DNA from 3 places in the Methylophilus sp. DMC16 genome. Region 2 is predicted to be linked to each of the others. Evidence: predicted binding sites of a transcription regulator. Region 2 holds the regulator's gene; each other region holds the start of a gene.
The links. The regulator sigma-54, encoded in region 2, starts transcription at its own class of promoters, with help from an activator protein. The targets are predictions, from matches to a motif close to TGGCACNNTTCCTGCT.
Positions count from the first base shown of each region.

Region 1 (4,238 bases), on a different contig from region 2:
CGCTGGCGGCAAATGCACGCGCCGCCAATGCCTCTTCATGCGCAGTGAGCGCCTCTTGGCTGATCAATTGGCGGCCATTCTTAAGCAGTTCGGCATGGCTTAATTCGCTGTACTCCAGCGCATAGGCGTCACTTAAGCGGTAAAAGCGGAAGGCGATTTCCGCAGTCTCAGCCACCGGTGAAATGTTCTGGGTCTCAGGCGTGTCCACAATCTGCGCATAAGCAACCAGCGCAGGATGCTGATAGCCAGCTAGCCCGCGCGCATCGGCATAAATCACCAGTGTGCTATCAGGCTTGGCTGCCAGGACTTGATCCACCTGCGCCTGCGCCTCGGCAAACACAAATTTTGGCCGCAAGGTATGCAATAAATCCAGTAACTGCGGCTGCGCAAAGGCCGGATCCAGTGGCGCTGCCACGCCGCCCAGCCAATGGGCGGCTAGCGACAACAGCAAGGCCTCTGGCCGTGGTTCACTGAGCAGGAACAAGGTATCGCCCTGGCGAAAGCCGTGTTGCTGTAAATAGTGCGCCGTGCGGGTGACGTCCTCTTGCACCGCAAGCCAGGAGGCCTGCTGCCAGAGGCCCAGCTGTTTATGCCGAATTGCAACACGATGCGGGCGCTCCACGGCCTGCAAAGCGAGCAAGTGAGGTAAAGTCTCTGCCATTGCCAATTTCCTGCCGGGTTGAGTTAAGCCGCTTTGGCCAAGGTTTTAGCTTCCAGCTCACGCACCAGTGGCAGTACTTTTTCACCAAAATAAGCGACCTCTTCCTGAAAGTGCAAAAAGCCCGCCAACACTAAATCTACGCCCACCGCCTTCAAAGCCACAATGCGCTCGGCAATTTGCTGTGGTGTACCAATCAAATTGGTTTTAAAGCCATCGTTATATTGCACCAGGTCTTCAAAGCTCGACTTCGCCCAGTTACCTTCACGCTCCGGGCTGGCAGCACCGGCATTTTTCACTTCATGGCCAAAGGCATTGACCGCTTCAGGGTTGGCTTTATCAATGATTTCCTTCAATACGGCTTTGGCTTCTTCTTCGGTATCGCGGGCAATCACAAAGGCATTGACCCCGATCTTGACCTGATGCTTATTGGCCGCCGCCTTGGCGCGAATATCGTCCACCTGGGCCTTGATCCCTTCCACGGTGTTACCGTTGGTGAAGTACCAGTCTGAGACCGCGGCCGCATTATCGCGCGCAGCACGTGAACTGCCGCCCTGGAAAATTTCTGGATGTGGCTGCTGCAAAGGTTTAGGTTTGAGTGAGTAGTTACTAAAGCGGTAAAAATCGCCTCTGTAAGTAAAGTTATCCTGGGTCCAAATGCCCTTGAGCGCTTCAATAAACTCGCGTGAACGGCGGTAGCGTTCGTCGTGATCCAGCCAATGCTCGCCAATCGCCGTAAACTCACCACGGAACCAGCCGGAGACGATATTCACCGCAATCCGTCCCTGGGTGAGAATATCAATGGTCGCCAATTGTTTGGCAGCCAGCACCGGATTCCAGGGGCCAGGCAAAATGGCGGCAATCACTTTGAGTTTGGTGGTCGCCGCCAGCAAGGCATGCGAAAAAGATACCGACTCATGCTGAAACTCGGCCCCATAGCCCGCAGTAAATCGGATTTGGCTCAAGGCATATTCAAATCCGGCTTTTTCGGCAATTTGTGCCAGCTTGCGGTTGTAATCGATATCCCAACTGGTGCGCTGCTCAATGTTACTGACCACCAGGCCACCACTGACGTTAGGCACCCAATAGGCAAATTTAATGTTTTCTGTACTCATCTTTAATCTCTCCAAAAGTCACTGAATTTAAATAGCTAATAACTTTTCCTGGCTCAAAAGCTCGCGATGCTTGAGCAAAGGCAGGGCACGCTCTACCGCTAGATCAATGCGCGCTTTCACCGCCTCACTCTTGATTTGATAGTTTTCAAAATCCGCTTCAACGGCATATACGCCGATCGGCAACGTGACTGCCTGGAAGAAGCTGAATAATGGGCGCAGCTCATGATCAATGATCAAGGCATGGCGCTCAGTCCCGCCGGTTGCTGCCAGCAGCACGGGCACATCAATCAATGCTTCGAGATTGACCAGATCAAACAAATGCTTGAACAACCCTCCATAAGAGGCGCGATACACAGGCGTAGCCACCACCAGTAAATCGGCGGTTTCAATCGCCTGGATATCTTGCTGTACGTTGACTGGTAAGGCTTTGGGATCGTAGGAAGCGACCAAGCTGCCCGCAATTTCGCTTAATTCCACCACGTGCAGATCAATCGGGATTTGCTGTCCCAACTTCTGTGTGATCGCCTGCACCAGTGCAGCGGTTCTGGAAGGTAATTTATAGCTGCCGGAAACGGCAGTGACTTTTAATGGACGGCTCATCATGACTCCTGAAATAACAATGACGAAGGTCGTTGCTTACGATGCTTCGCAGACGACCTTGCTTGCCAGTAGTATTAGCAGCATCCATGCCAGGCCATAATATTTATATTTTTCAATGACTTAATATAAAACCTGATTTTTAAATGGTGTTAGATTCCAGCGCTAGTTGCTGATCAACTGCTGCAAAAGCAGCAGTTTTGTGCGATCACGCTGCAGTCCGCTCCCGCCCCACCCTCCAGTGGCTGCTGCTTTTACAGCAGCCATTCAGCAGCAAACTGTTTCTATAGAGGCGGAGGCAGAGATGGATTTTTACATTTTCCTTTAAATTCAATGCTTTATTGATTGGCACACTAAATGCAACAGTGACTGCAGACGCATGGTGCCTGCTCGCCATGCCTTTATTGATCTCTTTTTGAATAAGGACTGACTATGACTGCACAAGCAAATAAGATTGCACATTTGCCTGTAAACCTGCCGCGACAAGCGGCGCATTTGATTAAAAGTGACGCAGAAGCCCTGACCGTCGCCAAACAGGTTGCCAGCGAAATCGCCAAAGAAGCCGCCCTGCGCGACCAGGAACGCCGACTGCCACGTAAAGAGCTAGACCTGTTTTCAAGCAGTGGCTTGTGGGGCATTACCGTGCCGAAAGAATACGGCGGTGCCTTCGTCTCCAACAAAACCCTGGCAGAAGTGGTAGCCACCGTGGCCGAGGCGGACCCCAGTGTCGGCCAGATTCCACAGAATCATTTATACATGGTGGAAGGCTTGCGCCTGGATGGCTCAGACTTTCAGAAAAAATACTTTTTTGAGCTGGTGCTACAAGGGGTGCGGTTTGGCAATGCGTTCTCCGAGATTGGCACCAAGAGCGTCAATGACGTGAAAACCAAGCTCACGCCCACCAATAGCGGCTACTTTTTAAACGGCAAAAAATTCTATTCTTCAGGCGCATTGCTGGCGGACTGGGTGCCAGTGGTGGCAAAAGATGAACACGACAATACCGTGGTGGCATTTGTACCCGCTGGCGCAGAAGGCCTGACCATTATTGATGACTGGTCCAGCTTTGGCCAACGCACCACCGCCAGCGGGACGACCATCCTGGAAAATATTTTTGTGCCTAGCGAATATGTCTTGCCGCACCATCTGGCGTTTGACCGCCCGACCACCATGGGGCCAATTGCACAGATTATCCAGGCGGCGGTGGATACCGGCATCGCCCGCGCGGCGTTTAAAGATACCCTGCACTTTGTACGCAACTACACACGGCCATGGATAGATACCGATCTGGAACACGGCTATGAAGACCCGCATACCATCAAAGACATCGGCGACTTGCAAATTCGCCTCCACGCCACCGAGGCCTTGTTGGCACGTGCCGGTGAATACATAGACGAAGCACAACGTAACCCGAATGAGGACACCGTGGCAGAAGCTTCGATTGCGGTAGCTGAAGCCAAAGTGCTGAGTACCGAAACCGCCTTGCTGGCGGGCAGCAAACTGTTTGAACTGGCCGGGACACGCTCGACCTTGGGCGAATACAACCTGGACCGCCACTGGCGCAATGCACGTACCCATACGCTGCACGACCCGGTGCGCTGGAAATACCATGCCGTCGGCAACTACAGCCTGAACAAGGTGAAACCGCCGCGCCATCCTTGGATTTAAACGGCAAGGCCATGAAAGCGCCATAAGCGATGGCGCCTTCTGGATGGCGCCTTCTGTAAGCCATGCCGCATAGATTAAAAAACAGCCCGACATGATGTCGGGCTGTTTGCATTGGCAAAGGCCGTTAACCGCGCCGAAGGCAACAGGTTTACCAGCGGTAAGTCGCCGTTAGCATGGCACGCCGTGGTTCCCCATAGTAGCAA
Region 1 is NZ_JBQUZC010000004.1:17,831-22,068, reverse strand. Features, by position in the region: gene ACT53D_RS14190 (AMP-binding protein) at 1-661, opposite strand, end outside; gene sfnG (dimethylsulfone monooxygenase SfnG) at 685-1,773, opposite strand; gene msuE (FMN reductase) at 1,801-2,373, opposite strand; gene ACT53D_RS14175 (SfnB family sulfur acquisition oxidoreductase) at 2,803-4,035, shown strand; gene ACT53D_RS14170 (TonB-dependent siderophore receptor) at 4,184-4,238, opposite strand, start outside.
Region 1: a site for sigma-54 is predicted at 2,450-2,465, ahead of msuE (FMN reductase). Genes of this name have one in related genera too.

Region 2 (4,238 bases):
CAGAAGTTTAACCTGCTCATGGGGCGTGAGTTGCAAAAGCAGGCCGGCCAGTCGCAGCAATGTGTGCTGATGATGCCGTTGCTGGAAGGGTTGGATGGCGTCAATAAAATGTCTAAATCACTCGGGAACTACATTGGCATTAGCGAGGCGCCAGAGACTATTTTTGCCAAGATCATGTCGATTTCAGATGAACTGATGTGGCGCTATATTGATTTGCTGTCTTTTGCGACGCTGGAAAACATTGCCGAATGGAAGGCGCAAGTCGCCAGTGGCGCAAACCCCCGCAATATCAAGGTCGGCTTCGCGCAGGAAATTGTGGCGCGTTTCCATGGTCAAGCCGCGGCTGAAAAAGCCTTGCAGGACTTCCAGACCCGTGCCAAAGGCGGCATCCCGGATGACGTGCCCGAAGTTGAAGTGACCATTGAAGGCGAGAGCATCGGCATTAGCCAATTGTTAAAACAGGCGGGCCTGGTTGAAAGCACCAGTGAAGCCATGCGCGCAGTGCAGCAAGGCGGCGTCAAGCTCGACAGCGTCAAGGTGGATGATAAGAATCTGCCTTTGACAAAAGGCGTGACAGTGATCGCACAGGTGGGCAAACGTAAATTTGCCAAGATCACAATCAGGTGATTTGAGCTGAGAAACAAAAAAGGCCGCATCTGCGGCCTTTTTTGTTTAGAGCGTTTTGCGCAAGTTCGCGGGAGGAATATTCAGGGACTCGCGATATTTGGCTATGGTACGGCGGGCAACGACGATGCCTTGTTGTGCCAGTGTGTCGGTGATCTGGTTGTCCGACAAAGGCTTTTTCGGGTTTTCTTCGGCCACCATTTGCTTGATCAAGGCGCGGATGGCGGTGGCAGAGCAGGAGCCGCCTGCATCTGTGGCCACTGAGCTGCCAAAGAAGTATTTGAGTTCATAGACGCCACGCGGTGTGAGCATATACTTATGCGTGGTGACGCGGGAAACTGTGCTTTCATGCAAGTCGAGTTCTTCGGCGATTTCACGCAGTACCAGTGGCCGCATGGCAATTTCACCATGTTCAAAGAAGTTGCGCTGGCGATCTACAATGGCTTGTGACACGCGCAAAATGGTCGAGAAGCGCTGCTGGATATTTTTAATCATCCACTTGGCTTCCTGCATCTGGCTTTGCAGGTATTGGCCTGAACTCTCGCGGTTGCGCTTGAGGATGTCCGCATACATCTGGTTGATGCGCAGTTTGGGGATCACGCCATCATTTAAGGAGGCGACCCAAATACCCTTGATCTTTTTAACCACCACATCGTGCTGGATAAAGTGATCGTGACTAAAGCTGGAAAACTCGCTGCCGGGTCTGGGGTTTTGCTGGCGGATCAGGTGCTGCGCCGCCTTGAGTACCGCTTCATCGCAACCAAGCACCTTGCGCAGTTTGACAAAGTCTTTGTTGGCCAGCAGCGCCAGGTGGTCTTTGGCAATGGCAATGGCGGTTTGCAAGTGTGGCGTTTCTTGCGGCAAACGCGTCAGTTGCAAGAGCAGGCACTCGCGTAAATCGCGCGCACCAACGCCTACAGGGTCCAGGTTCTGGATCAGTTTGAGTGCGGTTTCCAGTTCCAGCAGCTCGACCTCAAGTTCGAGTGGCAAGTGCTCCACAATCTCCTGCAGATCTTGCTCCAGATAGCCATCATCAGTGATGCTATCCAGTAGCAGTTTGACCAGGCTCATGTCACGTTGCGATAAATGTGCCAGTTGTATCTGATCAATCAGATGCTCGCGCAAACTGATGCTGGTGGTTTCCTGTCTGGAAAAGTCACTGTCTTCGTCTTCCTGATGATTGCGTCCGGCTTCGTCCCAGTTGCTGGTGCTGCCAAACTCTTCATAATCATCTTCAAACTCTGGCGGCGTGAATTCCTCGTTTAAATTGGGCAGGTCGCTCTCGCTCCCGCCCAGCTCATCGTGCAAGTCTTCACGCAGACTTTCTGCCGGTGCGGTGATCTCTTGCTGCGTTGCCATGTCAAACGAGCTGGCATCTGTCGGCTCAGCTTCTACAGTGGGGGGAGGCGGTGTGTTATCTTCAAACTCGCCTTCTTCACCGTCTGACATTTCCAGTAACGGGTTTTCCTGCAGGATGGTTTCCAGTTCCTGGTTCAGTTCCAGCGTGGAAAGTTGCAGCAAACGGATCGATTGCTGCAGCTGCGGCGTCAGCGCCAGATTTTGCGAAATACGTAATTGCAGGTTCTGTTTCATGACGGATTACAGCCTAAAATTCTTGCCCAGATACACTTCACGCACACCTTCGTTCTGAATGATTTCATCGGGCGTGCCTGCTGCAAACACAGCGCCTTCATTGACAATATAAGCGCGGTCACAGATGTCCAGCGTTTCGCGCACATTGTGGTCGGTGATTAAAATACCAATATTCTGACTGCTCAGGTAGCGGATGATTTTCTGGATTTCGATCACCGCAATCGGATCAATCCCGGCGAACGGTTCATCCAGCAAAATAAATTTAGGGTCTGTGGCCAGGCAGCGCGCAATTTCAACGCGTCGACGTTCGCCGCCAGACAAGCTGACGGCCTGACTGTTGCGGATGTGCTGGATATGCAATTGATCCAGCAAGGACTCAAGCCTCGCCTCACGCTGCTCTTCCGTATAGGGACGGGTTTCAAGAATGGCGAGGATGTTGTCGGTTACGCTGAGCTTGCGGAAAATGGATGCTTCTTGGGGCAGATAAGCCAGGCCCATGCGCGCGCGCTCATGCATGGGCGCGCGGCTCACGTCGGCGCCATTCAGCGTAATGTTGCCTTCATCCAGTGCAACCAACCCGACAATCATGTAAAAGCTGGTGGTTTTGCCTGCCCCGTTGGGACCCAGCAAGCCGATCACTTCGCCACTGCGTAACTCAAGCGTCGTGTTTTTGACCACGGTACGGCCCTGATAGGTTTTTTTCAGGCGGTTAACCTGCAAATGGTTCTGATCTGCTGCCATGGTTTCCATCTTTATGCTTACTCTTTGCCTTGCTCACCAGTGTTTTCGGCAGGGGCAGGTTCGACCTTGAGTTGCAAGGAGCGATTCATCCGTAACCCCTGTTGAGAGGTTGGCTTGTTGTCAATGACAGGTGGTGTGGTTTTATTTTTAGGCTGTATGGTGGCCTTGACGCGGCTGCCAGCCGTCCCGTTCGGGTTGGCTTTGGTGCCGCCAATCACCTCGGCATACTCGGCGTTGGCGTCGTAGCTGATGTAGTCCCCGGTCACGATGTCTTCACCACGTTTAACCCAGGCATTGGTATACAGTTGCACTTTATCCATGCGGGCGTTGTATTCGATACGTTGACCACTGCCTTGCATCCACTCGTCTTTACCGGTACGTTTTTGCTTGAATGTGGTGGGGTTGCCGGTACAGGTGCTATGTTGAAAGCCGTCCTGATCCTCGCGTACGATCATTTTGTCCGCCTTGATTTGCAAAGTGCCCTGATTAAGAATCACGTTGCCCGTGTAGATACTGATTTTTTTAGCATCGTTCACGGTCACGGTATCCGCTTCAAGCTCTATCGGTTGATCTCGGTCAGATTCTTCGGCCAGCACACTCAGCGGCATGGACAATAGCGCCCATACGCTCATGCAGATCGCTAAAAATAAGGGCTTGTGCGTGTTCAACTCATTTCTCCATAATCAACGGTCATTGGCGTTCTGTGTTTGACGCCTGGGCCGGGCTTGCCAAATTGCTGGCGACGGGTGGACGCTCATAATGCACATGCACCCGGTTAAACAATTGCATGGTATCAGCCCGGTTATCAAAACGCATGCCCGTGCCTGTAATCACTGTCGCCGGTTTTTGGCGGATGATCACCGACTGGTCTGTGTGTGCCACCTCGGTATCCGGCTCCAGCCAAAGCCGCTCGGTTTGCATTTGTGTTTCTGGCTTGGTGGCAGAGGCTTGGCGGATCACCTTGACCTGATTGCTAAACTCCACCAGTTTACCATTGGCAGAAACACGTCCATGCTGACCATAAATTTGCGTGTAAGGCTTGTTCAGGCCAAACTGGGTAAAGCGTGGCCGCTGCAATTCTGTATAGTCATTGGCAGGAAAGTGGCGCATTTTTGCGGCCGCCAGCACATATTTGGTATTGCCGGACGCATCCGTGCGGGTACTCACAAAGTTGTACAACATGTAGTCCGGCGCTTGGCGATTAAGTATGTTCATTTTGAGTGCTTGCTCTTGTACATTCTGGTTAATCCAGAAGGTCAGCAGCGCCAGCAACAGCATTA
Region 2 is NZ_JBQUZC010000003.1:88,101-92,338, forward strand. Features, by position in the region: gene tyrS (tyrosine--tRNA ligase) at 1-627, shown strand, start outside; gene ACT53D_RS11870 (RNA polymerase factor sigma-54) at 673-2,217, opposite strand; gene lptB (LPS export ABC transporter ATP-binding protein) at 2,224-2,967, opposite strand; gene lptA (lipopolysaccharide transport periplasmic protein LptA) at 2,976-3,590, opposite strand; gene lptC (LPS export ABC transporter periplasmic protein LptC) at 3,649-4,238, opposite strand, start outside.

Region 3 (4,238 bases), on a different contig from region 2:
TGAGGCGGCCAATGGCACGGAAAACCTCTTGCATAGCGGGTGCCTGGCCGATAATTTCTGGCGAGGGGCCGGTGTCTTCTACGGCCTCGACAGATTGACGCATGCTTTCTTCAACGGCACGTTTGATAATTTCGATGGCTTGGTCTACATCAAACGGTTTGGCCAGATACTCAAACGCGCCACCCTGAAAGGCGGCGACAGCGCTTTCGAGGTCTGAGTAGGCGGTCATGATAATGACGGGAATCTCGGGAAAGCGCTGCTTTACCTCGGATAAAAAGTCCAGGCCCGAGCCATTCGGCATGCGGATGTCACTGACAATGACTTGGGGTTGTTCACGATTTAAAGCGTTGAGGGCTTCTGCCGGGGATGAAAATGTTTTGAAATCAAAGTCCGTGCGGGCCAGGGCTTTTTCAAACACCCAGCGGATGGATTTGTCGTCGTCTAGGATCCAGATTGGCTTCATAGCTGTTTCTCGTGAATTATTGTACTGATGATTTTAATTGCGTACTTTCAATGGGTAGCAATATATGGAATATGGTTTTACCCGGCTGTGAATCACAGTCGATCATGCCATGGTGTTGGGTGATAAAGGTTTGCGCCAGCGCAAGGCCCAAGCCTGTGCCGCCTTCGCGACCGGATACCAGCGGGTAGAAAATGCGTTCTTTGATGCCGGCAGGGATGCCTGGGCCGTTATCAATAATCTCTAAATGAATCCCGACACGGTAACGTTTTCTGGCTAGCGTAATTTGGCGCTCAGCACGCGTGCGGAAAGTAATGCTCGCACCTTCGGTCTGGTGCTGCTGCATCGCTTGTGCCGCATTACGCGCAATATTGAGCACGGCTTGGATCAGTTTTTCGCGATCGCCAATGAGCTCCGGCAAGCTGGTATCGTAGTCGCGGATCACGCGGATATGGTTAGGCGATTCTGCCAGTAACAGACTGCGTACGCGCTCCAGCACTTCATGAATGTTGGTGGGCTCATATTTTGGCACGCGGTGTGGTGCCAGCAGTCTGTCCATGAGGCTATGTAGTCTGTCAGCCTCTTTGATAATCACCTGGGTATATTCTTTTAGGCTGGGTTGCGGCAACTCAAATTCAAGCAATTGTGCCGCACCACGCAAGCCGCCTAGCGGGTTGCGGATCTCATGCGCCAGATTCCTGAGTAATTCAGAGTTGGCTTGCTGCTGTATCAGCATGCGCTCTTCACGCGCAATACGCAATTGCTGATCCATTTGCACAAACTCCAGAATCAGCATGTCTTCCGGCGTTTGATTGAACGCGGCTGAAATAGGGGTGGCTGTGCAGGTCACGGCCGTTGTATGGCCGCGTTGGGTGGTCAGTGCAAACTCATGCTCACGATATGGGCTCTGTGTTTCTATGGCGTTAGTCACGGCCATTTGCAAAATTTCGCAATTCACAAACACGTCATGGATATGCGCCCCTTGAATCTGGTTGGCACTAAATGCAAACAGAATCTCGGCGCTGGAGTTTGCGTAAGTAACTTCTAGTTGGTTATTAAGCAAAATGACTGCCGTGGCAATATGCTCTAAACCACTAAAGCCGTTGGGAGATTTCTGTACCATGTCCTGAGCTTGTTAAAAAGAGTGAATCACGCCCTGTTTTAAAGCAAAACCCAAGCCAATTCTTACAAGAAACGTAAAAATGATTGAGCAAGCCCCCAAAATGGTGCATTTAAAGGTTGAGTTCTTTATTTAACAGCTCGATATTGCGCTCATGTGCCTGAATTTCGGCCTCAATCACTCGCAGTTTTTCTTCATACTTGGCGACATTCCTAAACGTTTTTCCATTGGCACCTCTATAGACTTCTGGCGTGTTCTGGGCTTCTTCATATAACAGGCGAGCATTCTCAAGTGCTTGTTTTTCTTGAGAAAGCTCGTTCATTAATAGCTCTCGCCGCTTTTGGTCGCGTTGATTTTGTGTCTGATTATCGACTTTGGGAAAATCGGCCGGAGAGGGTGTTCTGACATTGGCTTTTTTCTCCCTGGCAGGGGGTGGAGGCTCTGTGGTTCTGGGCCCACTAATAATGAGCTCTGCCTTGCTTTTGCCTTCGGGTTTGATATTGGTATAGGTGGTGACGCCGTTACTGTCGGTATATTTGTAAATATCTGCCCAGCTTGGGTTGCACATGAGCGCGAAGGTGCAAATGTAAAAAAGTCTTTTCATGGCAATAGTTTAGAGCAGATCGTTGAGGGTATCAACGTCTGCTCGCCTAAAAACGTTGACGGAACAGCGCGCACATAAAAAAACAGGGCAGCCTGGGCTGCCCTGTTTTAGTGCGTGCTCTTGTGATTAGCAAGAGTAGTACAGACCAAATTCCACTGGGTGTGGTGTTTGGCGCAGTTTAGTGACTTCTTCCATTTTCAATGCAATGTATGCATCAATCCAGTCGTCTGAGAAAACGCCGCCGCGTGTTAAGAACTCGCGGTCTTTATCCAGATACTCCAATGCTTGTTCCAAAGATGAACATACCGTTGGGATCAATGCATCTTCTTCTGGTGGCAGATGGTACAAGTCTTTAGTCGCTGGTTCACCTGGGTGAATCTTGTTCTGAACGCCATCCAGACCAGCCATCAACAGGGCTGAGAAAGCCAAGTATGGGTTAGCAATCGGGTCTGGGAAGCGCGCTTCAACACGACGGGCTTTATCAGAATGCACGAACGGAATACGAATCGCAGCAGAACGGTTTTTAGCGGAGTAAGCCAGTTTGACTGGTGCTTCGTAATGCGGTACCAAGCGCTTGTAGGAGTTAGTACCTGGGTTGGTAATCGCATTCAGTGCGCGCGCATGCTTGATGATGCCGCCGATGTAGTACAGAGCGAAGTCGCTCAGGCCTGCATAGCCGTTACCTGCAAACAGGTTTTTACCATCTTTCCATACGGATTGGTGAACGTGCATACCGGAGCCGTTGTCACCAAACATTGGTTTTGGCATAAATGTGGCTGTTTTACCGTAAGCATGGGCTGTGTTAGTCACTACGTATTTCAGGATTTGCGTCCAGTCAGCACGTTGTACCAAGGTCGCAAACTTAGTACCGATTTCACATTGACCTGCTGTTGCCACTTCGTGGTGGTGCACTTCAACAGGCACGCCCAGTTCTTCTAAGGTCATGACCATGGCAGAACGGATGTCGTGCAATGAATCGACAGGAGGCACTGGGAAGTAGCCGCCTTTAACGCCTGGACGGTGACCAGTGTTGCCACCCTCGAATTTTTCACCTGAGGACCAAGCGGCCTCTTCTGAGTTGATTTTCACAAAGCTACCACCCATGGTGGCATCCCATTGTACGCTGTCAAAAATGAAGAACTCTGGCTCTGGACCAAAGTAAGCAGTGTCGCCCAGGCCGCTGGATTTCAGGTAAGCTTCAGCGCGTTTTGCCAGGGAGCGTGGGTCACGGTCATAGCCTTTACCATCAGTAGGGTCTACTACGTCGCAGGTCAGAACCAAGGTTGGTTCGTCAAAAAATGGATCGATGAATGCGGTGCTTGCATCAGGCATCAATTGCATGTCAGAGGCTTGAATGCCTTTCCAGCCAGCAATGGAAGAACCATCAAAGGCGTGACCTTCGGTAAATTTATCTTCGTCGAAGGCAGACACTGGCACGGTCACGTGCTGCTCTTTACCTCTGGTGTCGGTAAAACGGAAATCAACAAATTTGATGTCGTTTTCCGCAACCAGTTTCATTACGTTTGCAACGGACATTACATTCTCCTCAGTGATCAAGATCTAAAATGATTCAACTTGCGCACGCAAAAAAGGGACATGTTGCGGATGTCCCGGAACGTGAGCAAATATAAAAACACAAACTAGCAAAACAAATAGATATGTGGAATTTTTGGTTTACGAATTCCATTGAATCTTAGGATGTAATAGTAGCAGGAAGCATGCCACCCAAAAACAGGCATTTTGCATGGATATGGGATATCTGACATAAAAAAGCAAAATCAATGGGCACTAATTAGGTGCACTGCAACAAATTGAGCACAAAAATGGTGCTAAATGTGTTTGCATGGCTTTCACAGGTATACTCGCGGTTTAACTAAGTGATTGAAAGAGTGAAGGTGTCATTTGGAGAGTGTTGAAAAAATCTTGCAACAAGCCGCTCAGCGCGCAGAAGAAAATGGCTTGACTTACGCGGGAGCCGTCACGCCGCAGGAGGCGTATGCGCTGATTAGCCAAGATCAAAATGCGGTGTTGGTGGATGTGCGCTCACGTGCCGA
Region 3 is NZ_JBQUZC010000002.1:679,591-683,828, forward strand. Features, by position in the region: gene ntrC (nitrogen regulation protein NR(I)) at 1-463, opposite strand, end outside; gene glnL (nitrogen regulation protein NR(II)) at 480-1,583, opposite strand; gene ACT53D_RS11370 (DUF4124 domain-containing protein) at 1,693-2,184, opposite strand; gene glnA (type I glutamate--ammonia ligase) at 2,311-3,720, opposite strand; gene ACT53D_RS11380 (rhodanese-like domain-containing protein) at 4,087-4,238, shown strand, end outside.
Region 3: a site for sigma-54 is predicted at 1,626-1,641, ahead of glnL (nitrogen regulation protein NR(II)). Genes of this name have one in related genera too.